One region of the Secundilactobacillus paracollinoides genome, then DNA from elsewhere that is predicted to be linked to it. Evidence: a T-box and tRNA genes for the amino acid it is inferred to sense, from the RefSeq annotation. Region 1 holds a T-box; the other holds one or more tRNA genes.
What was found. The T-box of region 1 lies ahead of leuS (leucine--tRNA ligase). A T-box ahead of a tRNA ligase gene usually reads a tRNA of that ligase, here a tRNA-Leu.
Positions count from the first base shown of each region.

Region 2: it has a tRNA-Leu gene. The T-box ahead of leuS (leucine--tRNA ligase) is inferred to sense a tRNA for this amino acid. The anticodon was not compared.

Region 1 covers NZ_CP014912.1:3,045,948-3,061,789, forward strand. The annotation lists partial or broken gene purD (phosphoribosylamine--glycine ligase) at 1-480, opposite strand, end outside; gene purH (bifunctional phosphoribosylaminoimidazolecarboxamide formyltransferase/IMP cyclohydrolase) at 559-2,091, opposite strand; gene purN (phosphoribosylglycinamide formyltransferase) at 2,092-2,682, opposite strand; gene purM (phosphoribosylformylglycinamidine cyclo-ligase) at 2,651-3,694, opposite strand; gene purF (amidophosphoribosyltransferase) at 3,684-5,144, opposite strand; gene purL (phosphoribosylformylglycinamidine synthase subunit PurL) at 5,120-7,351, opposite strand; gene purQ (phosphoribosylformylglycinamidine synthase subunit PurQ) at 7,356-8,027, opposite strand; gene purS (phosphoribosylformylglycinamidine synthase subunit PurS) at 8,024-8,281, opposite strand; gene purC (phosphoribosylaminoimidazolesuccinocarboxamide synthase) at 8,309-9,016, opposite strand; partial or broken gene purK (5-(carboxyamino)imidazole ribonucleotide synthase) at 9,048-10,170, opposite strand; gene purE (5-(carboxyamino)imidazole ribonucleotide mutase) at 10,154-10,636, opposite strand; gene leuS (leucine--tRNA ligase) at 10,933-13,356, opposite strand; T-box leader at 13,436-13,645, opposite strand; gene AYR61_RS13450 (tRNA (mnm(5)s(2)U34)-methyltransferase) at 13,749-14,315, shown strand; gene AYR61_RS13455 (DUF960 family protein) at 14,699-14,956, opposite strand; gene AYR61_RS13460 (MDR family MFS transporter) at 15,065-15,842, opposite strand, start outside.
Region 2 covers NZ_CP014912.1:2,064,610-2,080,451, reverse strand. The annotation lists gene rpoC (DNA-directed RNA polymerase subunit beta') at 1-1,812, opposite strand, end outside; gene rpoB (DNA-directed RNA polymerase subunit beta) at 1,833-5,447, opposite strand; gene AYR61_RS15775 (TetR/AcrR family transcriptional regulator) at 5,677-6,267, opposite strand; gene AYR61_RS08835 (ATP-dependent Clp protease ATP-binding subunit) at 6,610-9,120, opposite strand; gene AYR61_RS08830 (CtsR family transcriptional regulator) at 9,138-9,605, opposite strand; tRNA gene AYR61_RS08825 (tRNA-Gly) at 10,032-10,103, opposite strand; tRNA gene AYR61_RS08820 (tRNA-Thr) at 10,108-10,180, opposite strand; tRNA gene AYR61_RS08815 (tRNA-Pro) at 10,273-10,346, opposite strand; tRNA gene AYR61_RS08810 (tRNA-Arg) at 10,370-10,443, opposite strand; tRNA gene AYR61_RS08805 (tRNA-Leu) at 10,470-10,555, opposite strand; tRNA gene AYR61_RS08800 (tRNA-Gly) at 10,575-10,646, opposite strand; tRNA gene AYR61_RS08795 (tRNA-Thr) at 10,651-10,723, opposite strand; tRNA gene AYR61_RS08790 (tRNA-Leu) at 10,750-10,831, opposite strand; tRNA gene AYR61_RS08785 (tRNA-Lys) at 10,849-10,921, opposite strand; tRNA gene AYR61_RS08780 (tRNA-Val) at 10,925-10,997, opposite strand; gene serS (serine--tRNA ligase) at 11,345-12,625, opposite strand; gene AYR61_RS08770 (deoxynucleoside kinase) at 12,932-13,570, opposite strand; gene ltrA (group II intron reverse transcriptase/maturase) at 13,905-15,287, opposite strand; gene AYR61_RS08760 (amino acid permease) at 15,774-15,842, opposite strand, start outside.

The DNA.
Region 1 (15,842 bases):
GTTGACGATAATGACACCCTTGCCCGCAGCAAGACCATCTGCTTTGATGACTTGTGGATAGGTCAGCGTCTCAGCATAGCTCAAAGCCTGCGTTTTATCCGTAAATTCCTGATAAGCTGCAGTCGGAACCCCGCTGTCGGTAATGATTTGTTTGGCAAATGATTTTGACGTTTCAAGGCGTGCCGCCATCTGAGAAGGCCCAAAAATCGGTAAGTCACGCGCCTCAAAATAATCCACGATGCCCTTCGACAGAGGCTGTTCAGGTCCAACCACGGTGCAAACGACCGCGTGAGTCTTCGCAAAATAGGCGAGTTGAGAGAACGCCAGCTCGTCAATTGCAACTGGTTCAACATGGGCTAAATCAGCCATTTTGGGATTGCCAGGTGCCACAAAAACAAGTCGGTTACCAGCTTTCGCCAAAGTCTGTGCGAGTGCAAATTCACGACCGCCGCCACCAATCACTAACCAATTTTCCATCATTGTCGTCCCTTCTAAAGACGGCTGGAATCCAATTTGTATTCCGGCCGTAGTGTCATCTTCATTGTAAGATTGCTGTGATTAATGTTTAAAATGCCGAACGCCGCTAAAGACCAGGGCAATACCGTACTCGTCCGCTTTGGCAATTGAATCCTTATCTTTGATACTACCACCCGGTTCCACGACGGCTTTAATGCCATTTTTGGCAGCAAATTCAACCGAGTCATCCATTGGGAAAAAGGCATCAGAGGCTAAAATGGCATCAGCAAAATCTGGTTTATCCTTTGCTTTATCAATCGCAATCTTCACGGAATCGATCCGGTTCATTTGCCCAGCGCCAACGCCTAACGTTTGATGATCAGTTGTAACAACGATGGCGTTACTCTTAACGTGCTTAACTACGGTCTGTCCAAATTGGAGGGCCTTTAATTGGGCTTGCGTAGGTTGTACTTTAGAAACAACCTCAAACTGATCGTAAGTTTCATGGGTCGTGTCGCTATCTTGCAGCAAAAGACCGCCAAGTAGACTGACACTATCTTGTCGCTGCTTTTTCATCGGGACAAAATCTAGCGTCAAGATCCGCAAATTTTTTTTCTTAGCTAACACTGCATAGGCATCGTCATCATAGCCTGGAGCAATAATAATTTCGAGGAACAGCGCATGCATTTTTTCAGCGGTCGCTAAGTCAACTTGACGATTTAAGGCAATAATGCCGCCGAAAATCGAAATTGGGTCCGCATCGAATGCTAATTGCCAAGCATCTAATAACGTATCACCAACACCGATACCACACGGGTTCATATGTTTCAATGCGACAACGGTTGGTTTCTCGTCAAAATCAGCAATGATCCGTAGGGCCGCATCTGCGTCACGGGTGTTGTTATACGATAACGCCTTGCCATGTAATTGCTTCGCATTCGCCAGTGAGTAAGCTTCTGGAATTGGATCCTTGTAATAGGCCGTCTTTTGATGACTGTTTTCACCATAGCGCATGTCCTCAACCTTTTCATAGGTCATGGTGAGCTTCTCAGGAAATTCTTCCGTGGTCAGATACTTGGCAATCAGGGCATCATAGGCAGCAGTTTGGCGAAAGACCTTCGCTGCTAACTCACGACGATACGCCTCGTCTGCTGTGCCATTATCAAATTTGGCTAAGAAATCAGCATAGTCAGCCTTGTCAGTGATCACCGTCACATCACGGTAGTTCTTTGCGGCTGCACGTAACATCGAAGGCCCGCCAATATCAATGTTTTCAATGGCCTCCGCATCGGAAACGCCATCCTTTTGAATCGTCTCTTTGAATGGGTAAAGGTTAACACAGATTAAATCGATCGGATCAATGTGGTTTTCGGCCAGCTGTGCCATGTGGTCAGCGTTATCCCGTTTCGCTAAAATACCGGCATGTACGCGTGGATGCAGCGTTTTGACCCGGCCATCCAACATTTCTGGAAATCCGGTAATGTCTTCAACGGCTGTCGCCTGAACGCCGCCATCCTGAATGGCCTTTAACGTCCCGCCAGTGGAAATGACCTTAAAGCCCCGACTTGTCAATTGCGCGGCAAAGTCGACGATACCATCTTTATCTGAAACACTTAACAATGCTAATTTAGCCACTTAAAGCACTCCTTTTTCAATTAAATTCCGAACGGTTTTTGGGTATAACTGATGTTCCACTTCATGAATTCTATTTTCTAAATCGCTTAACTGATCATCATCGTACCGACGAACAGGTTCCTGAGCGATGATCGGCCCCGAGTCAACCCCAGCGTCAACGAAGTGAATCGTCACACCGGTGACCTTGACCCCGGCCGCAAAGGCGTCCTCGATTCCTGTCCGACCAGGAAATGATGGCAGCAACGCCGGGTGAATGTTCACAATTCGCCGCGGATAGGCATCTAAGAGCGTCGTGCCAACGATCCGCATGTAACCCGCAAGCAGAATGGCCTCAACCTTGGCTACGCGTAACTGCGTCAATAGCTGGGTTTCACGCTGAATCTTAGACACCCCTTTTTTAACTTGCGACAGCACAACAGGCACGTGATACTTGGCTGCCCGTTCGATCACCGGCACGTTATCATGGTCACAGACCAACATGACGACATCCATCGGCAATGACGCCTGCATCAGGGCTTCAAAATTGGTGCCGTTACCGGAAGCAAAGATGGCGACCCGTTTAGTGGGCAACGTATTCGACTGGTTGGTCATGTCGTGTCACCACCTTACCGATAGATTGGGCTTTAACTGTCGTTTGATGCAACTTATCCAGAACAACTTGCGCCTTGTCAGCTGAAACGATCAATACCATCCCGATTCCCATATTAAAGACGGTCCGCATTTCAGACTGACTCACGTGCCCAGCCCGTTGTAAGAGCTTAAAAATTGTCGGCGTCGACCAGGTTGTCTCATCCACCTCAGCCGTTAACGCCGTTGGCATCATCCGCGCTAAGTTTTCAATGATCCCGCCACCCGTAATGTTTGCGGCGGCGTGAATCAAACCGGCGTCGATCAATGGTCGCACCGCTTTGTCATAAAGGATGGTCGGTGTCAGCAGCGTCTGCATTAAGGAATCCGATAGACCTTCGTATTGGTGATCAACGTCTAACTTGGCATCACTAATGATCTTGCGCACCAGTGAAAACCCATTCGAATGCACGCCACTGGATGCCAAACCAATGAGGACATCACCAGCCGCAACGTGATGGCTGCCGAGCAGGTTTTGCTTGTCAGCAATCCCAACAGCAAACCCACTCAGATCATAATCGCCATCGTGGTATATGCCAGGCATTTCAGCCATTTCGCCGCCAATCAGCGACAATCCTGCCTGTTTGCATCCTTCGGCAATGCCGCTGACCACTGTTGTGACTTGGTCGGACTCAAGCTGACCAAGCCCTAGATAATCCAGGAAAAACAGTGGTTTAGCCCCCTGAGCCAAGATATCATTGGCACACATGGCAACCAGGTCGATCCCAATGGTGGCATGCTGTTGCGCTTGAATCGCCAGCAACAACTTCGTCCCAACACCATCGGTTCCGGAAACCAGCACAGGTTCGTGATACTGCCCCATTAAGGCGGTCAGTTCATACTCGGCACCAAATCCGCCAATGCCATTCAAGACGTTGGTGTCCTGTGTGGCCGCAACAATCGTCTTAATGTTGTCCACTGCTTGTTCGCCAGCTTCAATGTTGACGCCGGCCTGTTCGTATTGACTAGTCACCAATATTCGCTCCTTCATAAAGTCCGAGTCGGGCAACTTCAGCATCAAACCCGGCCTGATAATCGTAAAGCGGGGTTGGATAATTGCCGTCAAAGTAGGCGGTACACAGCCCATGATTTTCTGCATCGTTGAGGTCACCAATGGCTTTGATCAACCCTGGGACGCTTAAAAAGGCTAATGAGTCTGCTTCAATTTGCGTACAGATTTCTGGAATCGTGTTGTTTGCCGCAATGAGTTCCTTGGTCGTTTGAATATCGATCCCGTAGTAACACGGAAACTTCAGCGCAGGGGATGCGATGCGCACATGAACCGATTTTGCGCCGGCTTTTTTCAGCAATCGAACGATATACTTGCTGGTCGTCCCGCGAACGATCGAATCATCCACTAGAACGATATCTTTGCCAGCGACAACAGACTTCACAACGGAGAGTTTCATTGAAACGCCGCGGTCGCGTTTGGCCTGCGTCGGTTCAATAAAGGTGCGCGCAACGTACTGGTTTTTGATCATCCCCATATCGTAAGGAATACCACTTTCTTGAGCGTACCCAATGGCCGCTGACAGTGATGAATTCGGTACCCCAAGGACGATGTCGGCTTTCACCGGATTTTCCCGGGCAACCAAGGCACCCATGCGTTTCCGCGCTTCATGCACGCTGATACCGCGAATAATTGAATCCGGGCGGGCAAAGTAAATGTATTCCATTGAACAGAGCGCCAGGTGCGTGTCAGTCGTAAAGTGATCAATGGTCATGCCATCGTCAGTGACAATAATAAGTTCACCAGGCTCAACATCGCGAACGAAACTAGCACCGACTTGGTCAAGCGCACAGGTTTCGCTGCAGATCACCGTCGCCCCATCAGGCATCTCGCCAACAACGAGCGGGCGAAACCCATTTGGATCCAGTGCAGCGACCATCATATGCGGTGTCATCAAGAGGTAGGCAAACCCACCATGAATCTGGTTAAGTGATGCTTTAAGTTGATTAATGAAGCCCGTTTCATGACTGGTAGCCACAAGTTCACCCAGAAGTTCGCTATCAGATGTGGCTTGAAAACTGACACCTGCATCACGGAGTATACCGCGAATCGTATCCGCGTTTGTTAAGTTACCATTATGGGCTAACGCAAATTCACCAACTTCATCGTGTGTAAACAGCATGGGTTGAATGTTTTCGACCCCATGATTACCTGCCGTCGCGTATCGCACATGACCAATGGCTGATGACCCATATAATTGATGAATTGTTTCCGAATCTCGAAACACTTCTGATAACAGCCCCAGACCGCGGTGGCGATAAAACTGCCCCTGGTCATTGCTCACAATACCGGCGCCTTCTTGACCCCGGTGTTGGAGGCTGTGTAGGCCGTCATAGGTCAACTGAGCCGCATCACTTGCGCCCCAGATACCAAACAGACCGCATTCTTCATTTAATCCTTTGATTTCAGCAGGCATGCGAGTGCGCCTCCGTATATCTCATTTAGGTCGTTGCTATCGGTGCGTAGTTCACCGTCAGCAGTTGACAGCGTAATTGTTGTTGCATCAGTAGTTGATCCGAGCAGCACGACCTGATCTCCTGCAAGTGCCTCGAAAGCCGTTTGTTGGTCAGCACTCACACTAACTAAGAACCGGGATTGCGTTTCGGCAAACAGCTGGCGGTTAGTCAGGGGGGTTGTCCCCGTAAAACCAAGGTGGTTGGTAAACAGGGCTTCCGCTAAGGCAACCCCTAACCCGCCTTCACTTAAATCGTGAGCAGATTGAATCAAACCGTTGCGAATCGCTTGTTTGATAAATTGTTGATTAGAATGTTCAGTCGCTAAATCAAAGCTGATGGTGCCGCTTGGCGTGGTCTGCCCCAGCAATTTTTGAAGTTCTGAACCGCTAAAGTCATCATGAGTTTCGCCAACGAGGTAGACTAAGTCCCCCGCTTGTTTGAAATCCTGAGTCGTAATGTAGTTCAAGTCTTCAATTAGCCCAACCATGCCGATCATTGGTGTTGGGTAGATTGCCTTGCCATCCGTTTCGTTGTACATCGACACGTTTCCAGAAATGACGGGTGTATCAAATAACTCACAGGCCTTGGCGATGCCTTGAACGGATTGATCAAGGGACCAGTAACTTTCAGGATCATCGGGACTGCCAAAGTTCAGACAATCCGTGATGCCAATTGGTGTGCCCCCAGCAGCCACAATGTTTCGAGCAGCTTCACTGACAGCAATCTCCCCACCCTGATATGGGTCAAGGTAGATATAGCGGCCATTACAGTCGGTCGTCATGGCCAGAGCTTTATTCGTATGCCGCACGCGGATAACGGCTGCGTCGCTCCCAGGTGTCACGACGGTATTGGCCTGCACCTGAGCATCATACTGGCGAAAGACTGGTCTTTTAGACGCAATCGTTGGCTGTGCCAAGAGTGCCTTCAGCGTGGCCTCAGCATTAGGAATATCTGGCAGATCATTTTTAGCGGGACTCACAATATGTTGCGGCTTTCGCCCTTCGTGGACGTATTCCGGCACATCATCGACTAACGTTGAAACGGGCACGTTCGTCACGACCTCGCCATGTTGCGTCAGTCGATACATGCCATCATCGGTCACATGACCAACAACGACTGCATCAAGCTCGTAACGGGCAAAAATGTCCAGAACGGTCTGTTCTTCACCCTGCTTCACACAGAGCAACATCCGTTCCTGTGATTCAGACAGCATGATCTCGTAACCGTTCATATTGGGTTCGCGTTGCGGGACAAGGTCTAGGTTCATCGTTAAACCGCTATCGTCGGCCTTAGCTGCCATTTCAGCGGAGGAAGAGACTAGTCCAGCGGCGCCCATATCTTGAATGCCCATTAAAATGTCGGCGTGGTCGTGAATAATTTCCAGACAAGCATCCGTTAACAGTTTTTCCATAAAGGGATCACCAACTTGAACAGCGGAACGATCGGCTTCCTTTTCTTCACTAAATTCATTGGAGGCAAACGTGGCGACATTGATGCCATCGCGACCGGTTTTTGCGCCAACATAAATGATGCTGTTGCCAGTCCCGGTAGCGCGGCCCTTCTTCAGGTCCTTTTGATTCATTAAACCAACGCACATCACGTTAACGAGTGGATTACCGTTATAGACACTGTCAAACCCAATTTCGCCGCCAACTGTTGGAATCCCAATACAGTTACCATAAGCGGCAATGCCACGAACGACTTCGTCCACCAGGTAACGGTTTTTGGCATCAGTCAGTTCGCCAAAGCGCAAACTGTCCAGTGATGCAATTGGCTTGGCACCCATAGAAAAGATGTCGCGGATAATGCCGCCAACGCCGGTTGCTGCACCTTCATAGGGTTCAACAAAACTTGGGTGGTTATGACTTTCAGCCTTAAACACGACGGCCTGGTCGTCACCAATATCGAGGACACCCGCACCTTCACCAGGTCCCATGATGACCCTTGATCCCTTATTCCAAAACTTACGAAGCACGTGCTTAGAGTTTTTGTAGGAACAGTGTTCGCTCCACATGGCAGCAAACAAGCCGGTCTCAGTATAATTGGGCAATCGGTGTAATAACTTGTTACTGATCAGGTCGTATTCTTCTTCAGATAAGCCCCAATCTTTATACGGTTTTTGATCCCGAATTTCTTCTGGTGTTGGTTCCGTTCGCAGTTCTTGCATCAAATTACACCATCCTTGTAAAGTTGGCTAAAAGTGACCGAAAAACACTGAGTCCGTCACTGCCGCCAAGTAATGGATCGACAGCCCGCTCTGGGTGGGGCATCATGCCAAGCACGTTCCCCTGTTTGTTCACGATTCCAGCAATATCGGCGACACTGCCGTTCGGATTATCACGATAGGTAAACACAATTTGATGGTTTTCTTGAAGGTCGGCTAGCGTGGCTGCGTCGCAGTAGTAGTTCCCCTCGCCATGCGCAATCGGGAGCGTGATGGTCGCATCCGTCGCAAAGTCATTTGTAAATAACGTCTTGTTGTTCGCAACATGTAACGGTTCCGGTTCGCAAATAAACTGCATATTCGTATTATGTTGAAGACTGCCGGGTAACAACCCGACCTCAGTTAAAATTTGAAACCCATTACAAATACCCAACACCGGCTTGCCAGTCGCAGCAAAGGCCTTCAGCGCCGGCATCACCGGCGCAAATTTGGCAATCGCACCTGACCGCAGATAATCACCGTAAGAAAAACCGCCGGGTACCAGAACGGCGTCAAACCCATCGAGTTGTGTCTGGGTATGCGGGATGATTTCAGCGGTTTCCTTTAATCCGTCAACAATCGCGTAGTAAAGGTCCTCATCACAGTTTGACCCGGGAAAACTGATTACGGCAAATTTCATTGGTTCGCCAGCTCCTTTACATCGTAACGGTAGGTTTCCATGTTGGGGTTAGCTAACAATGTGTCACAGATCGAATCGATTTGTTGTTCGGCAGCGTCCTTTGACTCAGCATTCAACGTCACTTCAAAATATTTACCTTGCGTGACGGCATCCACCTCGTTGAATGATAACCGGTGCATGGCATTCTTGATAGCAACGCCCTGAGGATCCAAAATTGATGGTTTATAGGTGACGTGAATTTGCGCTAAAAACATTGGGTGATTTCCTCCTTAGGTGGGTGGTTAACGAGTGGCTTGTAAACGAGAGAGCACGGTCCGATAACCGTCCATGACGTCACCGGTATGCTTACGAAAAACATCTTTATCTAAGGAATCATGGGTCTTCGCATCGACTAATCGACATGAATCAGGCGATATTTCGTCACCCAAGATTAGCTTACCTTCGGGATCGAACCCAAACTCGAGTTTAAAATCAACTAAGGTGATGCCAGCTTTAGCGAAGAGTTCCGTCAAGGCATCGTTCACCTTGAGGGCTTGCTCACGAATGGTCTTCAACTGAGATTCGTCAGCAATCGAGAGTGCCAGGATCTGTGAGTCGTTCATAAACGGATCATCGAGACGGTCACTCTTGTAAAAGAACTCTTGAACCGGGGTTTTAAATGGCAGCAGGTATTCAGTATCAAATTTGCGTTGGAAACTACCTGAGGAATAGTTACGAATGACAACTTCAAGCGGGATCATCGTCATTTTCTTAACGAGCTGGTCGCTAGCATCAAGCTGCTTGATGAAATGCGTTTCAATGCCCTTTGATTGCAGGTAGTTGTAAATCAAGCTGTCGATCTGATTATTCACTTCACCCTTATCAGCGATCTGCTCTTTACGTTTGCCATTAAGTGCGGTGGCCTGGTTCATGTAGTGCACGCGGATGATCGTGTCATCCTCCGTTGTAAATAACTGCTTTGCTTTGCCTTCCTTGATCAAGGTTGCCAAACTATTCAGATCCTTTCTGGTTATCTAAATGCTATTGAAATTGACTTACAGATGCTAACAATGTTTCAGTTGAGGGACCGACAACGGTAATGTGCCCCATTTTACGTGCGGGTCGAATCTCGGCCTTGCCGTAGTCATGAAAATGCCATTCTGGATGATCCTTGAAACTGGCGCGCGCCTGAGTGAGCTCATCCCCAAGCAGATTCACCATCACCGCCGGCTGTAATTGTTGAATCGGTGGTATTGGCAACCCGCAGATACTGCGAATATGCGCTTCAAACTGTGAGATATTGCAGGCCTCAATGGAGTAGTGGCCAGAATTATGCGGGCGTGGTGCAAGTTCGTTGATCATCAGGGTGCCATCCTGCAGTTCAAACAACTCAATGCCAAGCACGCCTCGCAGGTCTAACGCTTCCGCCGTGCGTTCCGCAATATCCGTTGCGCGTGCGGTCACTTCAGCAGGTACTCGTGCCGGAATGATACTCGTATGCAGAATGTGATGCTGATGCTGGTTTTCACTAACTGGAAAAGCAATGACGTGGTCGCGGCCATCGCGTGTGACCATGACGGATAATTCGCGGACAAAGGGTTGTCGCTGCTCGTAGATCCATTCAGTGTTCGGCAATTCGTCAGCGACCTTGTCAAAATCAGCAGGGCTATTGATGTCAAATTGGCCGTGGCCATCGTAGCCTCCTTCAACGGTTTTTAACAGCCCCGGGACGCCGATCTGTTCAACAGCCGCTTGGAGATCTGCCAAGGTCTTTACTGACGCGTAGTTGGTAACGGGCAAGCCGTGGTTACGGCAAAAGTTCTTTTCACGGAGCCGATGACTGGTAATGGTCAACAGATCAACGCCCTGTGGACACTGGGTCAGCGGTAGTACCTTGGTTAAACTTTCTTGACCAACATTTTCAAATTCATAGGTGATAATGTCTGCTCGCTTTGCTAATGCAGTGAGCTGGTCCTGGTCATCATAGTCGGCAACCAGTTGAAAATCAGCAACTTGGCCGGCCGGTGCAGCAGGTGTCGGGTCGAGGACGCCAACCTTATACCCCATCGTCTTGGCAGCTAACGCCATCATCTGGCCGAGTTGCCACCCCACCGATGATACCAATGGTTGCTGGCGGTAATATGGGCTTACTGTAATTGGGCATTGCTGGCAATGGCCTCCTTGGTTTGTTTGTCCCGGTAGGCAACCAACTGTGTGTTGACATCCTCATCCGTCAAAGCGATGATCTCAGCGGCTAGCAGCGCGGCATTCTTCGCGCCAGCGTTACCGATTGCCACGGTGGCAACCGGGATCCCCGTCGGCATCTGAACGATTGACAGCAACGAATCAACGCCGTTTAGCGCTTTGGTCTGAATTGGCACTCCGATGACCGGCAGCGTTGTATTGGCTGCCAGCATGCCTGGTAAATGGGCTGCCCCACCCGCTGCGGCAATGATGACCGAATATTGTTCGGCTTTCGCTGATTGTCCAAATGCTTGCAATTCCTGTGGCATCCGATGTGCGGAAATAACGTGTTTATCAAACGAGACGTGTAACTGTTCCAGCAGATCAGCCGTTTGCTTAACAGACGGCCAATCAGAAATTGATCCCATGACAAGTGCGACCTGCATTCTGAAAATCTCCTTTGCGTTTGTTAGTCATAGCGTACCAAGTTCATTTGATTGTGTCAATACTATAATCGAACTATGTTTAAATTTGTCGACTGATAGTTCGTGTTTAGTAGAACTAATGTCGATTTTTTCTCAACACGATTGTCGATTATCCGTGATCCGGATCAGCAACAACTGCTTCACCAACCCTGACGCAAAAAAAGCCACCCGCGCACACAGTTAGTGTGCAAACGAGTGACTTTTTCAGGAAATCATGCGCGCATGATTCCTCATTTTGTTATTCCAAGGTTGATTAATTACTTACCCACAACGATATTGACGATCTTCTTTGGAATCACGATGACCTTTTTCACATCATGACCTTCAGTATAGGTCTTCACAACGTCGTCAGCCAGGGCATCCGCCTTGATTGAATCCTCATCAGCTTCAGTAGCGACCTTAATGTGCGCACGGACCTTACCGTTGACCTGAACAGCCATTTCAACTTCTTCGACGACCAGTTTTGATTCGTCGTAAGTTGGCCATGACGCGTAGGCAATGGTCTTGTCGTGGCCCAGAAGTGACCACAGTTCTTCCGTAATATGCGGTGCGATTGGGGCCAACAGCTTCACAAGGCCTTCCATGTACATTAATGGCAGACTATCAGCCTTGTACGCTTCATTTACGAAGACCATCATTTGAGAAATGGCCACGTTAAAACGCAGGTTCTTCATGTCGTCGGTAACCGTCTTGACAGTTTGGTTATAAATCAGATCAAGCTGGCCGTCGTTAAACGTAGTGACCCGGTCACGCAAATGATTGTTATCGTCGATCATCAAGCGCCATACTCGGTCAAGCCAACGATGTGACCCAGTAATCCCTTCAGTACTCCAAGGCTTTGATGCATCCAAAGGTCCCATGAACATTTCGTACAGCCGCAGCGTGTCGGCACCATACTTGTCCACGATCTCATCAGGGTTAATGACGTTCCCTTTAGACTTAGACATCTTTTCATGGTTCGTCCCAAGGATCATCCCTTGGTTAACCAGCTTCTGGAATGGTTCCTTCGTTGGCACAACGCCAATATCATACAGGAACTTGTGCCAGAACCGGGCGTACAACAGATGCAGAACAGCATGTTCCGCCCCGCCAATGTACAGGTCAACTGGTAACCAGTACTTCAACTTTTCTGGGTCAGCAACCATCTTATCGTTGTGTGGATCGACGTAGCGCAGGAAGTACCATGAACTCCCAGCCCATTGCGGCATGGTGTTTGTTTCGCGTTTGCCTTTACGGCCGTTCTTATCCACCACGTTGACCCAGTCATCCAGGTTCGCCAGTGGACTTTCACCAGTACCAGAAGGTTCAAGCTGCTTAGCCTTAGGCAGGCGCAACGGCAATTCATCTTCTGGAATCAGAGTGGTTTCGCCATCTTCCCAGTGAATGACAGGAATAGGTTCACCCCAGTACCGTTGACGAGAGAAGATCCAGTCCCGCAAACGGTAGTTGACCTTCTTGTGGCCGGCGTCGTGTTCTTCCAACCAGTCAATAGCGGCCTTGATTGCCGTTTTCTTGTCCATCCCATTCAGGAAGTCAGAGTTGATGTGGGTCCCATCGCCAGTGAACGCTGCTTCATCCGTGTCGCCGCCCTCGATAACGGGCTTGATCGGCAGGTCAAACTTCTTGGCAAATTCAAAGTCCCGGTCGTCATGAGCTGGCACGGCCATAATGGCACCAGTACCGTATGACGCCAGCACGTAGTCGCCGATCCAGATTGGAATCTGTTCACCGTTGATCGGGTTGATCCCGTAAGCCCCGGTGAAGACACCAGTCTTATTCTTGTTGAGGTCAGTCCGTTCAAGGTCAGAACGTGATTCAATTTCTTTCTTGTAAGCGGCAATGGCATCGGCCTGTTCTGTCGTTGTAATTTCATCAACCAGGTCATGTTCAGGCGCTAAAACCATGTATGACGCGCCAAACAACGTGTCTGGGCGGGTCGTATAAACTTCGACCTGCTTGTCTTCATGACCAGCAACCTTAAAGAAGACACTAGCGCCTTCAGAACGGCCGATCCAGTTACGCTGCATTTCCTTAATGGATTCTGGCCAGTCCAGATCATCGAGATCATCGATCAACCGGTCAGCATAGGCTGTGATCCGCAGTACCCACTGTGTCATTGGGACACGATATACAGGATACCCGCCACGTTCAGTTTTTCCATCGACAACTTCTTCGTTGGCCACAACGGTTCCGCCCATAAAGTCGGGTGCCCAGTTGACCATGATCTTGTCTTCATAGGCTAACCCTTTTTTATACAATTGTTCAAAGATCCATTGGGTCCACTTGTAGTAACCAGGATCTGTTGTGTTGATTTCACGATCCCAGTCATAAGAGAAGCCAAGGGAACGAATTTGGCGTTTGAACGTTGTAATGTTCTGGGCAGTAAAGTCCTTTGGGTTGTGCCCCGTCTTTAAAGCATACTGCTCAGCAGGCAGCCCAAAGGCATCCCAGCCCATAGGATGTAAGACGTTGAACCCCTGCATCCGTTTCATCCGCGCAACAATATCGGTTGCGGTATAACCCTCCGGGTGCCCAACGTGAAGTCCTTGTCCTGATGGATACGGGAACATATCCAGGGCATAGAATTTCTTTTTTGAGTCGTCGTCATATGTTTTAAATGTTTTGTGTTCTTTCCAGTAGTGTTGCCACTTGCGTTCAATGACATCGTGATTGTAAGCCAAACAAAAACGCTCCCTTTCAATATGTTTGTGTGCACTATTAAAAACTAAAAAAGCCTACAAGAAACTAAGGACTAGTTTCTTGTAGGACGGAAATTCCGCGGTACCACCTACACTTCCCGTCAATAACACGGGCGCTTCGTTGTGCCATAACGCGGCAGCCACGGTCCGACCTACTTAGGTTCAGTCAAACTAACTCCGAGACGAGTTCGGTATCTCATCACGGTGGCTTCGCAACAACCAGCCACTTTCTGAACGTGATAATCCCCTACTAATCCTCATCAGTCTTTAATAGATTCAAGTGTCTTAATCCTACCAAATGGCAGTCTAAAATGCAAGATACCATTCAGGTTGGTATACTTAAGAAAACGGTTTTATGGAGGTTACCGAAAAAAATGAATTTAGAATCACCTTTGACATACAGTCACACCTTACTGGCACCCGTTATTCAATCAGGCGATACCGTGATTGACGCAACGGTGGGCAATGGTCACGATACGATTTTTCTGGCCAGTCAAGTCGGTCGGACTGGTCATGTTTTGGGCTTTGACATTCAACCACAAGCGCTAGTAGCAACTAAACAGCAACTTGTGTTAACGGGATTAGCCCCTCAGACGAACCTGATTTTGGCCGGTCACGAGTCTTTGAACGATTACCTTGATGCTGACCAAGAAATCACGGCAGCAACGTTTAACCTCGGTTATTTGCCGGGTAGTGACAAAACAATCACGACAACCAGCACGACGACCGTGCCCGCAATTGCGGCTTGCCTGCAGCATCTTCGCCGCGGTGGCATCGTTTCGGTAATGGTCTATTATGGGCACCCCGCCGGTAAAAGTGAAAAACAGGCTGTTTTGGACTATGTCAGTGGCTTGGATCAAGCTGCGTTTCAAGTTTTGCAATATCAGTTTATTAATCAGGTGCATGAACCGCCGTTTTTAGTGGCGATTCAGCGACGGTAGGTTTGGTAGCGATGAGGCGTGAATAAAAAACCTCATTCTTAGCGTCCGGATTGGGTGTTAAGGGTGAGGTCTTTTTATCATGGAAACGATTTGGTGGTTCTGTGGATTCGCTTTGGTGTTTAGACTTGCTTAGCTTCTGTGCTGAATTGTGTTCCGCAAGACAGCACAGATTGTTTCTGCCTAAGCAAATCCTGGCAAAAATGCCAGGTTCAGGCATTTCTGATATTGAGTGCATCTTGCTGCTGGCTTTCTCGGTCTCATTGCCGAAACGTGTTCCGCAAGGCACGGGGCTAACGTGTAAGGGACTCTGACCAAAAAGTCAGGCCCGGACTTTTCGGTCAGAGTCCCTTACACACCGCCCCTAAACCGCCTTGCTCCACACTCTACAACTGTTCCTGCGGCAGCAGCACAATCTGACTCTCACCGTCATCGAAGACCCAGACATTTTCTGGGAAGTCATCTGAGAATGGGAACGGCGTGTCAAAGCTTGCTACTAGGGTGTCATTTTGGCTGAAGTCAAAGGTTAATTGACCGTCATTATTTCTCAATCCAAGCGCGAGGGTCTGAGGCAATTCAAACATGCCTTGAAGGTCATTATCAATAATGTACCAGACCTGGTCGATGATTTCACCGGGGAGGATATTTACGACCCCATAACTGGCTAGCGTGCGTGATCATTTTCAAACATCGCGATCGCCTCTCTTTCATTGGTTATCTGACAACGATTATACCGCAATTATCCAACGATATCAGGCTTGCCGTTCGGAAGTTGTTTTCGGGCGGTCCAACCCGTTGACGCAAAATGATAAAACGACCAACAATAGCGCCACAATAAAGATCCAGTGAAGCCCACTATAGAGGATCTCCCGCAGCGGCTTAATCAGGTGTGCAGGCAATTCTGACGCCGTTTGCGGGTTGATCAGTTTGTTCATCATATTGAGTGTTGTACCCGGATGATGGTGGACGCCGTTTGCCATTTGAACGTTCATAATGATGCCAAAGACTGAGATCATCAGTGTTTGACCGAGCGTTCGTCCAAGTGTATTGATGGAAGTTGCAACCCCAACGTTGGCGCCGCTAACTTGATTTTGTGCGGTAACTGTCGTGGTCGTGATGGTGATGCCAAAGCCAGTCCCACAGATGGCGGCAATGACAAAGAACCAGGCAAACGCAGTAGTTTCGGGTAATACTGCCATGGCAATCGCACCAATCAAAATAAACGTTAAACTGATTGCGATGATGCTTTTAGGCGTGTGATCCAGTAATAGTTTCCCGGCAATAAACGACCCCACGATCCACATCAGCGAACTAGGAGTTACAGCAAATCCGGCCAATGAAGCTGGCAGACCAAGAATCCCCTGAGTCCACGTTGGCAGGTAAACTTCAAACCCCATTAAGAAGCCACTAATCAGTGCTGCGACTAAATTTTGCGTGACAAACGTTCGATTTTTAAACATGCCCAATGGAATAATCGGGTTGTCAACACGGCCCTCGTGACGAATAAACGCTATGAAGCCAAGAATTGCC
Region 2 (15,842 bases), 980 kb from region 1:
TTCCTTGATATCTTCGCCGGGTTCCAGGAAGAAACTATCAGGCACGAAGCCGTTCAAGCTTGTGTTCGTTGGTTCGTTCAAGTATGGGAATGACTTTGGCAAAATGTTGTTGAAGATCAACTTCCCAACACTTGTAACCAAGATCTTTGACCGTTGTTCGTCGGTAAATGGCTTGTCTGGCATTGAGCTGGTCTGAACACCAACCCGACTGTGCCAGTGAACTAAGCCGTTCCGGTAAGCCAAAACAGCTTCGTCCAGGTCTTTAAAGACCATCCCTTCGCCTTCACGACCGGCTTCTTCCATGGTCAGGTAGTAGTTCCCGATAACCATATCTTGAGAAGGCGTCACAACGGGCTTCCCATCCTTAGGTGCCAAGATATGGTGAGCAGCAAGCATCAGCAACCGAGCTTCAGCTTGGGCTTCATCAGATAACGGCACATGGATGGCCATTTGATCGCCATCGAAATCGGCGTTGTAAGCTTCACAGGCCAGTGGGTGTAACCGCATGGCTTTACCAGAAACTAACACGGGTTCGAAGGCTTGAATTCCCAAACGGTGAAGTGTAGGTGCCCGGTTAAGGAGCACTGGGTGTTCCTTGATCACGTCGCCTAACACATCGTAAACATCGTCGTCTTCACGATCGATCTTCCGCTTAGCGTTCTTAATGTTAGAAGCTAACCCGCGGCTAACCAGTTCCTTCATGATAAATGGCTTGAATAATTCCATCGCCATTGGGACTGGCAAGCCCATTTGGTTCATCCGCAATGATGGGCCAACATCGATAACTGAACGACCGGAGTAGTCAACACGTTTCCCAAGCAAGTTCTGACGGAACCGTCCTTGCTTACCCTTCAACATGTGTGACAGCGACTTCAGTGGACGGTTACCTGGACCAGCAACTGGACGGCCACGACGACCGTTATCGATCAAGGCGTCAACGGCTTCTTGAAGCATCCGTTTTTCGTTTTGAACGATGATACCAGGTGCATGAAGGTCTAACAACCGCTTAAGACGGTTGTTACGGTTGATGACCCGACGATACAAATCGTTCAAGTCAGAAGTGGCGAAACGGCCACCTTCCAGTTGAACCATTGGCCGTAAGTCAGGTGGAATGACTGGAATGGTATCCATAACCATCCATTCCGGTGCGTTACCAGAAGTGACGAAGGCTTCCAAGATGTCCAAACGACGAACCGCACGGGTCCGCTTTTGGCCAGTAGCTTCCTTCAATTCTTCCTTTAATTCGGTAACTTCTTTTTCAAGGTCAACGTCGCGCAACAACTTCTTGATGGCTTCTGCACCCATCTCAGCTGTAAACCCGTTGCCGTATTCCAGTTTCTTATCACGATATTCACGTTCTGAAAGCAACTGCTTCTTTTCAAGTGGGGTGTTACCTGGTTCGATAACAACGTATGAAGCAAAGTAGATGATTTCTTCAAGTGACCGTGGGCTCATGTCAAGAACAAGACCCATTCGGCTTGGAATCCCCTTGAAGTACCAAATGTGGGTAACTGGTGCAGCGAGTTCAATGTGACCCATCCGTTCACGACGGACCTTAGAACGGGTAACTTCGACACCACAACGGTCACAAACGACACCCTTATACCGGATCCGTTTGTACTTCCCGCAGGCACATTCCCAGTCTTTGGTTGGGCCGAAGATTCGTTCATCGAACAACCCATCCTTTTCTGGTTTCAAAGTTCGGTAGTTGATGGTTTCAGGCTTCTTAACTTCACCGTATGACCAGCTCCGAATTTTATCAGGAGATGCAAGACCAATCTGCATACTCTCGAATGTATTAACATCGACCAAAGGACTGACGACCTCCTTTATTAATCTTTAGCGTTTGAGTTAGCTTCATCGGTTGTCTTAGCAGTCTTAGCCGGTGTATCAGCTGTCTTTGCGGCTGCTTCTTTTTGTTGTTCTGCGTACTTGCTTAGGGCATCAACGTTGACAACATCGTCGTCTTCGTCATCCATGTCACGCAGTTCAATTTCTTGTTTATCAGAACCAAGGACCTTCATATCAAGACCAAGTGCTTGGAGTTCTTTAACCAGCACACGGAATGATTCAGGCACACCTGGCTTAGGAATTGGTTCACCCTTAACGATGGCTTCGTACGTCTTAACACGACCAACAACGTCATCTGACTTGTAAGTCAAGATTTCTTGCAGCGTGTAAGCAGCACCATAAGCTTCAAGGGCCCAAACTTCCATTTCACCAAACCGTTGGCCACCAAATTGGGCTTTCCCACCAAGTGGTTGTTGGGTAACTAATGAGTATGGTCCGATTGAACGCGCATGGATCTTATCGTCAACCATGTGGGCAAGTTTCATATAGTGCATAACACCAACGGCAACCCGCTTATCAAACGGTTCACCGGTCCGACCATCATAAAGAACAGTCTTGGCATCATCAGCCATACCGGCTTCCTTAACAGCATCCCAGATATCTTCATCACGGGCACCATCAAAGACAGGGGTTGAAACGTGAATGCCTAACTTACGAGCAGCCATCCCCCAGTGAATTTCGAGCACTTGCCCGATGTTCATCCGAGAAGGCACACCCATTGGGCTCAGCATAATATCAATTGGGGTCCCATCAGGCATGTAAGGCATGTCTTCTTGTGGGATCACGATTGAAACAGTCCCCTTGTTCCCATGACGGCCGGCCATCTTGTCACCCACTTGGAGCTTACGCTTCTGAGCGATGTAGACCCGAACCATCATGTTAACGCCTGGTGATAACTCATCCCCGTTTTCACGAGTAAAGATCCGGACGTTCTGGATGATCCCGCCGCCACCATGAGGCACCTTAAGTGATGTATCCCGAACTTCACGGGCTTTTTCACCAAAGATGGCATGGAGCAACCGTTCCTCGGCTGACAGTTCAGTGACACCCTTAGGCGTTACTTTACCAACCAGGATGTCACCATCATGCACTTCAGCACCGATACGGATAATCCCTTCTTCATCCAAGTTCTTCAAAGCGTCTTCACCGACGTTAGGAATTTCACGGGTCATTTCTTCCGGTCCAAGCTTGGTGTCACGTGCTTCTGATTCATATTCTTCAATATGAATAGACGTGTAGACATCATCCTTAACCAGACGTTCGTTGATGGCGATCGCATCTTCGAAGTTGTACCCTTGCCAAGTCATGAAGGCAACAAGTGGGTTTTGCCCAAGGGCTAACTCCCCGTTTTCCATGGCTGGGCCATCAGCTAACACTTCGTCAGTATCAACGTGGTCGCCCACCTTAACAATTGGCCGTTGGTTGTAGTTCTTACCACCGTTTGACCGTTGGAACTTCATTAATTTGTAAGTGTCTAAGGCACCGTCTTCACGACGAACGCGAATTTCGTTGGCATCAACGTATTCAACGCTCCCATCGTGCTTACTGATCAGCGCAACACCAGAGTCATGGGCAGCCTTGTATTCGATCCCAGTCCCAACAAGTGGTGAGTGAGGATCCAATAAAGGAACGGCCTGACGCATCATGTTCGCACCCATCAAGGCACGGTTAGAGTCATCGTTTTCCAAGAAAGGAATGCAGGCAGTGGCAACAGAAACAACTTGCTTAGGTGAAACGTCCATGTAATCGACGTTTTCGATCCCAGTTTCAATGTTTTCTGACTTCGCACGGGCCATAACAAGGTCGTTCACAAACGAGCCATCATCGTTCAATGGTGAGTTTGCTTGCGCAACAACGAAGTTATCTTCTTCATCAGCAGTCAGGTAATCGATCTTATCGGTAACCTTATGCGTATCCCAGCTCACACGACGGTATGGTGTTTCAATGAACCCATACTTGTTGATGCGGGCGTAAGATGACAGACTGTTGATCAACCCAATGTTAGGACCTTCAGGCGTTTCGATTGGGCACATCCGACCATAGTGGGTATAGTGCACGTCACGAACTTCATAACCGGCACGGTCACGCGTCAAACCACCAGGGCCAAGGGCTGATAAACGACGCTTATGCGTTAATTCACCCAGTGGGTTGGTTTGATCCATGAATTGTGACAGTTGTGATGACCCAAAGAATTCTTTAATGGAAGCAACAACTGGCCAAATGTTGATCAGTTGTTGTGGTGTAACGGTTGCGGCGTCTTGAATCGACATCTGTTCGCGAACAACACGTTCCATCCGTGATAGCCCAATTCGGAACTGGTTCTGCAGGAGTTCACCCACGGAACGAATCCGACGGTTACCCAAGTGGTCGATATCATCGGTCGACCCAACGCCTTCTTGTAAGTTAAAGAAGTAGTTGACCGAAGCCAAGATATCAGCCGGTGTAATATGCTTATATTTAAGATCAATATGACCGTTACCGATCACAGGTAATTCACGTTCTGGATCATCTGGAGATTGGACCTTGATGATCTGTAACGTGACTGGTTCAGTAACAACCGCTTCATCTGAAGGAGTGTAAGTAACCGTCTTAAAGTCTTCCCGGTCAAGATAAGGGGTTAAGGTATGCAAAACATCCTTATCGATCACGGTACCCTTAGCAGTCAAAACTTCACCAGTATCTGGATCAGCCAAGGTCTCAGCCAAGGTCAGGCCCAACAACCGGTTCTTCAACACGAGCTTCTTGTTGGTCTTGTAACGACCAACAGGTGCCATGTCATACCGCTTTGGGTCAAAGAAACGGGCAGTCAACAGACTACGTGATGAGTCCGCCGTCTTAGGTTCACCAGGACGTAGACGTTCGTAAATATCCTTCAATGATTCTTCAACACGAGAATCATCAGTGTTCTTGTGAACATCCTTTTCAAGGGTGGCCATTAAACTATCGTTGTCACCGTACATCTTAATAATTTCATCATCAGAACCGAAGCCCAATGCCCGAACAAGTTCAGTCATTGGAATCTTCCGTGTCCGGTCAATTCGAACGTACGAGAGGCCCTTAGCGTCGGTTTCGAACTCTAGCCAAGCACCCCGGTTAGGAATGACTGTGGCACCATAGACGGTTCGACCATTCTTGTCAGTTTCTTCATTGAAATAAACACCAGGGGAACGGACTAATTGTGAAACGATAACCCGTTCGGCACCATTGATAATAAACGTTCCTTGTTCAGTCATCAGTGGGAAGTCGCCAAAGAAAACATCCTGTGACTTAATTTCTCCTGATTCGTGGTTTGTTAACCGCAGCGTAACGTGCAGTGGTGCTGAGTAGTTTGCATCGTGTTCACGAGCTTCATCAACGGTATATTTAGGTTCAAGTAGTTGGTAATCAACGAACTCTAACGAAAGGTTTCCTTGGAAATCTTCGATTGGCATAATGTCATCGAACATATCGCGAAGGCCTTCATCAAGAAACCATTGGTACGAATTCTTTTGGATTTCGATCAAGTTAGGGAGATCCAAAACTTCCTTAATTCGTGCGTAGCTTCGACGGGTCCGGTGCTTGCCAAATTTAACCAAGTGTCCTGCCAAGTTGTTCACCTCTCCATTTTATTCAGCGAATCGAACCAAATATTACAGTTTTGTTACATTTTTGAAAAATGCGTCTGAAAACCGAATTTTTGGCAAAAAAAATCCAAAAGAAAGAGAATTTTCTTACTTTTGGTTTTTATGAGAACCGCTACGGACAATAGATCGCAACGGCTCATTTCAATTCACAGTTACATACTGAGAGTAGTATACCTATTTAGTTTTATGATGTCAAGCGTGGTTACTCGATCAGACCGTGTAGAATCAAATCGATCAACAAGTGGACGTGTTCCTCATCTGTCAATTTCTTACCACCCAGTCGATGGAACTTACTGAACAGCGGACTCAGACTTGTCATATAGAACTCGCCAGCTTCCTCGGGCGTGATGCCTGCCCGGAGCTTAACCTTAGGCGTGCTGAAGAAGGCAGCAATCGGTGCCAAATAATCGCGCCCAAAGACCATGCCAAGTTTTTGCATGTTCTCCGGTTTCAAGTACGCAAATGAGGAGTGAATGATCGTAAACACGTCCCGCGGATGGACATCGGTCAGCACCTGACTCATTTTTATCAAATGATCCTCTGGTGTTAGGTCCTGTCCCATCTCGTTCACAGCTGTCAGCCGCTCCCGAATCGTCTCCCCCACTGAGGTGATCACTTCAATAAAAATAACTTCCTTATCCGCAAAATGATGGTACAGGGCGGGTTGCGTAATCCCCACCGCCTTCGCAATGTCACGGGTCGAGGTGTCTTGATACCCCTTCGTCAGGAAAAGACGTTGTGCTTCATCTAAAATCGCACGGTGCGTTTTTTCTAATTGGACTTCTCGTTTCAAGATCAAGTTCCTTTCTGGTTAGCGCGTGCTGCACTGCTCTCTTATACCAATACATAATCTCACGTACGCCATATTTATCTATGTTACATTTTACGCTGAGTGATTTCATTTACGCAAGTCCTAAGATTTAACCTGATCTGAGCGGTGACCATGTTAAAGGACCACCTCCTTGCGGTTTCATCAGTAGTCTGCAAGCATCCTAGCGTCGCAAGCCCCGTTAATGAGACGTTAACGGCCACCCGAGCACCGTGAAACGTCACCGATATGAAACCAAATGCCAACAGAAAAAGGGATGGCATCACTTTCGATGTCATCCCTCATTTTAAGACTCATCATGACTGATTACTTACTAGCAACTGGTTCTGATGCGTCCTTCGTTTCTTTAGTCTTAATATCTTTCACGTTGATTGTAATCTTACCTTGACGGGCACCAAGTGTAACTTGGTTGCCAGCCTTGATCTCACCAGAGAGCAAGGATTCACTCAGACGGTCTTCAATCTCCGTTTGCAGTGCCCGCCGAATTGGTCGAGCACCATATTCTGGATCAAACCCCGCATTGGCAATCACATCAATGGCAGCTGGCGTAATCTTGACCCGAATGCCTTGTTCAGCAATTCGGTTAACGACTTGCTTAGCCATCAGCTTAACGATCTGGTGCAATTCGGCCTTCTTCAATGAGTGGAAGATGACAATTTCATCGATCCGGTTCAAGAATTCAGGACGGAATGCTTGTTTCAACGTTTCACGGATAGTGGCAGCCATTGCGTTGTAGTCCTCAGACTTGTCTTCAGCAGCAAACCCAACGGTCTTTTCATCACGTAACGTGGTGGCACCCAGGTTAGAGGTCATGATCATGATGGTGTTTCTGAAGTCCACTTTCCGACCTTTAGAGTCAGTTAGGTAGCCATCATCAAGCACCTGCAACAACAGATTAAAGACGTCTGGGTGGGCCTTTTCAACTTCATCAAAGAGCACAACGGAGTATGGCTTTTGACGGACCTTTTCAGTCAGTTGGCCACCCTCTTCATAACCGACATAACCAGGTGCTGACCCGATCAACCGACTAGTGGAGTACTTTTCCATGTATTCGGACATGTCGACCCGGATCATGTTGTCTTCAGAGCCAAACATTGCTTCGGCCAAGGCCTTAGCAAGTTCCGTCTTCCCAACACCAGTTGGGCCAAGGAACATAAATGAGCCAATTGGACGATTTGGGTCCTTCAGCCCAGAACGGGCACGCCGAATCGCACGAGAGACTGCTGAAACAGCTTCTTCTTGGCCTACGACCCGCTTGTGCAGGACGTTTTCCAGGTTGATCAACCGTTCTTGTTCCGTCCGTTGCAGTTGAGTGGTTGGCACGCCTGTCCACTCAGAAACAACTTCCGCAACATCTTCACCAGTCACGTTGAGGTCATAACGGTTCTCGCCCTCAGCATCCTTGGCTTCAGCGGCCTTCTGGTTCTTCTTTTCAAGCTTTTCACGCAGATCCAGTTCCTGAGTCCGCAACTGAGCAGCCTCTTCAAACCGTTGATCCAAGATTGCGGCTTCGCGCTGATCAGACAATTCTTCAAGCTTAGCTTCCTGAGTCGACCGCTTAGATGGTTTGTCCATCCGGCTGATGCGAACCTTGGCAGCCGCTTCATCCATCAAATCAATGGCCTTGTCTGGCAAGAACCGGTCTGTGATGTAGCGTGATGAGAGCTTAACGGCTTGTTCAACCGCGTCATCCGTAATGTTGGCGTGGTGGTGGTCCTCATAACGTGACCGCAAGCCCTTCAAGATCTCGATTGTTTCATCTTCAGTTGGTTCGTCAACTTGTACCGTTGCAAACCGTCGTTCCAATGCGGCATCAGATTCAATGTACTTTTGGTATTCATCCAACGTAGTGGCACCGATTGTTTGCAGTTCACCACGCGCAAGAGCCGGTTTCAAAATGTTTGACGCATCAATGGCACCTTCAGCGCCACCAGCACCAATCAGTGTGTGCAGTTCATCGATAAACAGGATAACCTGCCCATCGTTGTAAATTTCCTCAATAACCTTCTTCAGACGGTCTTCGAATTCACCACGGTACTTGGTGCCGGCAACCAGGGAGCCCATGTCAAGCGCCATCAGACGCTTATTTTGCATATCTTCCGGAACGTCCCCAGCAACAATGCGTTGGGCAAGGCCTTCAGCAATCGCTGTTTTACCAACACCAGGTTCACCGATCAAAACAGGGTTGTTCTTAGTCCGGCGTGACAAGATCTGGATAACTCGGCGAACTTCCTTGTTTCGGCCAACCGTTGGATCCATTTGGTCGTCCCGTGCCAATTGTGTCAGATCACGCGCTAACGAATCCAAAGTTGGCGTGCCGCCCTGTTGCTTTGCGCGGCCACGTTGGGCGCCGCGACGTTTGTCTTGCGTTTCGCTGACACCAAGCTTACGCATAATCACTTTGCGTGCCTGTGCCAGATCAATGTTTAAGTTCATTAGGATACGTGAGGATAAAATCGTTTCGTCACTTAAAAGTGCCAGCAGGATATGTTCTGTGCCAATCTTAGTTGACCCGATTCGCTTAGCTTCATCGCCAGCAACCGACAGCATGTCCTTGGCCTTTGGCGAGTATAGCAGATAAGTGTCCTTATCCACGTTGCCTAAAGTGCCATAACCTGTAAACCGTTCAATTTCTTCGCGCACATCGTCTTCACTAATGGAGAACTGTTGTAAGACCTTGTTTGCGATCCCGTTCTTCTCAATAGTGAGTGCTAAAAGTAAGTGTTCAGTACCAACCGCTTGGTGCTTAAAATACTTGGCTTGCTCCTGTGCCAATGCCAATACGCTCTTTGCACTTGGGGTAAAAAGATTGTCCATATCAATTCCTCACTTTCTTAGCTTTCGTAGCGCAGATGCTTTAAAATACTGACTAAGATCCGTGCCCGTAAGCCGTTTTCTTGTGCGCGGTTATCCATCTTCAAAGTGTCTTTACTAATAATCGTCAAAATGATATTCGCTTCGCGTCTACCAATGACGTCACTTTCATAAAGTCCCTGTATTACAGCATAACCGTCTCGTTGACCAATTGAATCACCAATCGTTTCAATCAAAGAGTCGAGCACATCCGTATCATCCAAAAGATTGACTTTTTCGATCCGGATGTAGCCGCCACCCCCGCGTTTACTTTCTACCAAATAACCGTTCGATAATGTGAAGCGCGTCTTGATAACGTAATTAATCTGAGAAGGCACGACGTTAAAGAGATCGGCAACCTCAGATCGGCGAATTTCAACGTGCTCGGCGTCCGATAAGATCTGCTTTAAGTACTTTTCAATAATATCGGAGATGTTTTGATTTTGCACGCTTCTTCCCTCCATTCACCAACTCAACAATTTACTTTGACTAATGTTGACTTTCATTATACGAATCTTTGGTAAAAAAGCAAAGCATTATACTTTAATTATAACGATAAAACAGGCAAATTACTGATTTAAATGGGATTTCTTTAAATAATTTATTGAGACCCGCGCACAGAACTCAGACAATTGGGTCACACATGTCGACGTGAACTTCACTGCAGTCTCGACACCTAAAATGAAAAAGGTGAGACGGGCGCTTTAACCCTGATTACACCGGAACTCACGCCACGATGGCAGGTTTTAACAGTTGCGTTTCTTCCTATTAAAACCACCATCCCATTCACAAGCCGAAACAAAACGTCCCATCACAGACGACCCGCAGGTCATTCGTGATGAGACGTTAGTGTTTTGATCTTGTGAAACATGCGAAGCGGAAGACGGGATTCGAACCCGCGACCCCCACCATGGCAAGGTGATGTTCTACCACTGAACTACTTCCGCATCATGCCGACTAGAGGATTCGAACCTCCGACCTCCTCATTACTAGTGAGATGCTCTGCCAACTGAGCTAAGTCGGCAATTGAAAAATTGCCTATCTGCCGTTTCAAATCAGCACTGCAATTACCAATAAAAAAGCGCCCGACTGGTGGCCAGACGTGGTAATCGTCTATCGGGAAAACAAGATTTGAACTTGCGACCCCCACGTCCCGAACGTGGTGCTCTACCAAGCTGAGCTACTTCCCGATTGCTGTTTAGAAACAACAAAATGCACCCAGTAGGAGTCGAACCTACAACCTTCTGATTCGTAGTCAGACACTCTATCCAATTGCGCTATGGGTGCATAATAACTATTAAATTGTGAAACAATGCCGAGGACCGGGATCGAACCGGTACGGTCATCACTGACCGCAGGATTTTAAGTCCTGTGCGTCTGCCAATTCCGCCACCCCGGCAGGAAAATGACGCTCTAAAAGCGGAAGACGGGATTCGAACCCGCGACCCCCACCATGGCAAGGTGATGTTCTACCACTGAACTACTTCCGCACAATGCCGACTAGAGGATTCGAACCTCCGACCTCCTCATTACTAGTGAGATGCTCTGCCAACTGAGCTAAGTCGGCGAAAGTGAATTTACTATTCAATTTGATGCGGGTGAAGGGACTCGAACCCCCACGTCATAAGACACTAGAACCTAAATCTAGCGCGTCTGCCAGTTCCGCCACACCCGCGTGGTGTACCTGGATAATGAGCCGTGACAGGCTCGAACTGTCGACCCTCTGATTAAAAGTCAGATGCTCTACCAACTGAGCTAACGGCTCAAATGGAGGATACAGGGCTCGAACCTGTGACCCTCTGCTTGTAAGGCAGACGCTCTCCCAACTGAGCTAATCCTCCATAAAACGAATGGGATATCATGTGAAGCCGTTGCAGTCGACCTCGTCGAAACAACTATTTCATATTATCATCTCAAGTAATTGATGTCAACATCTTTTTTTGAGAAGGTTGAATAGTTATGCATCTCGAAACGTGTTCCTAATCAACTGCAAGAAATACTATACACTCCTTTTTAAAAAAAAGCTACCCCCTTTTTCAAATTAAATTCATTTAATTGGGCGTAGGGATGACTCGTTTTCACCATCATTTCAATCGCTCAAAAACAAAAAGAACTCACCCACCCCACAAGGATGAATAAGTTCTCTTTTTTATCTCATAAACATGTATTTAGACTGGCTGGTTATGCACTAGTCTTCTTTTGTGATCTTAGTTTGACCACCCATGTAAGGTTGCAATGCTTCTGGAATATCAACCGTCCCATCAGCGTTTTGGTAGTTTTCCAAAACAGCGGCTACCGTTCGGCCAACAGCTAAACCAGAGCCGTTCAACGTGTGGACATACTGGAGCTTACCATTGTCGTCACGGTATTGAATGTGTGCCCGCCGTGCTTGGAAGTCGGTCGTGTTTGAGCAACTGGAAATTTCACGGTACCGGTCTTGGAATGGCAGCCAGACTTCAAGGTCATGGGTCATCGCAGCAGTAAAGCTCATGTCTCCCGTCGTCAAGGTGATAACGTGGTAGGCCAGACCGAGTTTTTGCAACAGTTCCTCAGCATGGGTCGTTAATGATTCCAGCTCGTTCCATGAGTCTTCCGGCTTCGTGAACTTCACCATTTCGACCTTGTTGAATTGGTGCAACCGGATCAGTCCACGGGTATCACGACCCGCACTCCCCGCTTCAGAACGGAAGGCAGGTGTCAAAGCAGTAAAGTAAACTGGCAATTTTTCGGTTGGAATCACTTCATCGCGATAGTAGTTGACCAGTGGGACTTCCGCCGTTGGAATCAACGTTTCGTCAGCTTCCTTCAACGAATAAACGTCTTCCTTAAACTTTGGAAACTGGCCCGTTCCGAACATGGACTCACTGTTGACCATGTACGGTGGTAAGACTTCAGTAAAGCCTGCCTTTTCGTTTTCATCCAGGAAGAAGTTGTAAATGGCCCGTTCCAACCGTGCCCCTTGGCCGACATAGTACAGGAAACGACTACCAGATACCTTTGCGCCACGTTCAAAATCAAGAATGCCCAGGTCTTCACCGATCTCCCAATGGGACTTTGGTTTAAAGTCGGCAAACGTTGGAATCTCGCCCCACTTACGCAGTTCAACACTACCATCCTCTGTCAGTCCGACTGGAACTTCGTCATTCGGAATGTTTGGCAGCCGTGACGTCTTATCGGAAACGTCTTCGGCAATGGTAGTCAATTGTTCATCCAACGCCTTAATGTCAGCGCTGACCTGTTTCATTTGCTCAATCTTATCGCTGGCGTCTTCCTTGTTGCGCTTTAACTGAGAAATTTCATCTGACACCGTGTTTCGGTTGGCCTTCATGGTCTCACTCTTCACGATGAGGTCACGTCGTTTCTGGTCTAAGGCCAGTAAGTCGTCGATCTCCTGCGCGTCAACACCACGGGTTGCCAACTTTTCCTTCACGAAATCCGTTTCAGTCCGGATCAACTTTAAATCAAGCATAATAGTACTTCTCCCTTCGTTATTGTACCGTCAAAAAAAGCCTCCGCCCCAAAAAATTGGGACGAAGACTTCGCGGTACCACCCAAGTTTGCGGCCTCTGCCACACACTCTCATCGGTAACGGCGATCACCGTACAGGATTAACTGTCCGCTTTCGTGTGATGGAGTTTCGGTCAACGGCTCACAGCTCACACCGTCTCTCTGGAAGACCTACTAAAGTCACACTGCGTTTTGATTACTGTCACTATATTACGATATTTGACCCCTATTTACAAGTCACGTCACCGTAAACTTGATCACAGGCTTTTTATAGCGCGAGGGATGCCATTTTCTCATCGACAAGATCCAGCACTTTTTGTTGGGCATCCTGATCTTCAACGAAGTCCAATTCGTCTCCATTGATCATCATCTTAGGTGACTTATTGTAGTTGGCATACCAATCCACATAGCGTTCATCTAACTGCTTGTAGTAGTCGTAAAGGCTTGGGTCTTGTGCCACTTGCTCGTATGATCGGCCACGTTTCTTGATCCGGTTCAACATCGTATCAAACGAAATGTTGATGTGGATCAAAAGATCAGGGTTCTTTTTATGAACCGCATTCGGCAGTTCTTCCATCATGTTTTGAAGTAAGGAGTCATAAATGTCCACTTCAGTCTGTGTGGCCCGGCCCATATCAGCGTTGAGTTTAAACAGCAATGAGTCTTCAAAGATCGACCGGTCGAGCACCGTTTCGTCATCCTTAAAAGCCTGCTTAATGCTGTCCAACCGTTTGTTCAAGAAATAGATCTGTAACAAGAACCCATATTTCTTGGGGTCTTGATAAAACAACGGCAAAATTTCATTGTCCTCAACGGATTCGTAAAACGCCGGTTTGTTTAAATGGTCAGCCAGCAGGTTCGTTAAACTTGTCTTGCCGGCACCAATAGTTCCTGAAAGTACAATCATGGCTTAAAATTCTCCTTTAACCTTCAAAAGTCAGTACCACCCATTGTATCATCAGGCCAGTGAAATGCAATATGTTGTGGCAAATTATTTCATAGACTTCGTGATCAGCATTCAATAGAAATTGTAACGATGGCTGTTTAATACCATTCTATCAGCATACTGCGGCATTTGATTCATCTGAGCTTAGTATGGCATTCAGGACAACAGAATGACATTCCAGTTTATCGTATTGAAAGTGCTGACTTGTAAAATCGAGTAGGAGGTAATTGATTAATTCAATTACCGACCTCTCACACCACCGTACGTACGGTTCCGTATACGGCGGTTCAATAATTTAAGCACTTTGTATTGACTGGAGTGTCTTGCTCATATTGATGAGTCCAAGGCGTTCCAGTCTTTTGTTTGTCAGAGTATAGGTCAATGTCTTGCTATGCGCAGTTCGCCAATAACCCTTACGGGTATTGGCCATTGTATAAGCACTGGTGCCAGAAAGCCCCAGTTTTACAAGATGATTGACCTTTGTTTTGAGCTTCTTCCACTGTTTCCAAATATACTGGCGAATCCTTGCTCGCAACCATTCGTCTAAGTGACGGATAAAATTGGTCATTTTCCCGACCGAATAGTACTGTAACCACCCACGCATCTTTTGATGAATCTCGTTAAACACCAGGTTTAACGAAACGCCCCGATTGCGCTTGGTCATTTTCCTGAGTGCAGACTTGATGCGTTGCTTGGCCTGCCAAGCAGGTCGCGCATACGCACCTCCTCGACCAACCCCCAAGGAAAATCCCAGGAACTTGGCCCGCAGAGGCGAACTTACTGATGTCTTGTCCTCATTGACGGTGACCTTTAGGTCGCCTTCAAGAAAGCGAGTAACATTAGTCAGAACCCGTTCTCCAGCACGTTTGCTTCGGACATAAATATTACAATCGTCCGCATAGCGGACAAACTTATGACCTCTGGAAGTTAACAGCTTATCCAGTTCGTTGAGATAAATGTTAGCCAAAAGTGGCGATAAGGGGCCACCTTGAGGGGTGCCTTTATCACTTCGTTCAAATAGACCACCATTCATGACACCGCTGGTTAGGAAGCGACGAATGAGATGCAGTATCCATGGATCCGTAATATACTGCTCAATAAATTTAATAAGCAGATCGTGGTTGACCGTATCGAAGTATGCTTTTAAATCGAGATCCACGACATAGTGATAGCCCTGATTGTAGAACTGAACCACTCTATCAATGGCATCTTTAGCACTTCGATTCGGTCGGAACCCAAAACTATTATCTGAGAAGACACGCTCAAATGTTGGCACCATGACTTGCGCCATGGCTTGTTGAACAAGTCGGTCAATCACAGTTGGTATTCCGAGCTTGCGTTTACCACCATTAGGTTTGGGAATTTCAACCCGCTTAACGGGACGAGGCCGATAGGTCTCGTTTTGTAAAGCTTGCAGTAATTCCTGTTTATGTTTCCTCAAGTAGGGCAACAGTTCGTCAACGGTCATTCCGTCTAGTCCTGCTGCACCTTTGTTTCTGCAGACGCGAAGATAAGCCTCGTTCAGGTTATTTCGGTCTAAGACTAACTCTTGAAACTTAGTGCCGTTCATCATCGTATTTTCACCAGAGTCAGTGCTACGCACCCCGACTTGTTCTTGGGCTTCCAGTCCTACTGTCCGCCGGCGGTCAGCTTTTTCTGTATTCTGCGGTTGTTGCACTGTCTCCACCTCCAATATCAATGATGACCTATTATTGTTCAGCCCTTCGTGGCAGATACCACTACTATGGCCTCGGCTGACTCCTGTATCGTTCTGCACCACATCACTGCGATGTTTGTTCCTGTGGCGCTTAGCGCGCCTCTTGTCGGGAACGTACGATACAGGCCTCCCCGGGTAAGAACGCCCACTTTCGTACCATGTCATTGCCAGCTTTACTGCGATGGCCTCGAGTAGTATTGGACTTTGGTTTGTTTGGCAACCTCGTCCGACCAACACAGCCTTATAGCTGATTCTTGTACATCAATGCGGTACTTTGTCGCCGACTTCCTTCAGATTCCACCTCACGATGGACACCCTTGTCATTGACTTGCGGTTCCGACTACTACGGCCCGAAACGGACTTTCACCGTCTAGTTGGCGCCCATGCCGGGCGCACCAAAAAAGCCGGCAACCTTCTGGTCTACCGACTTTTAAGAATCACATTCAATTAAGCTTCTTCATCATCCGTTGTTTCATCCCGTTTGTGAGGCTCAACATCGACCTCATCAAGCGGAAT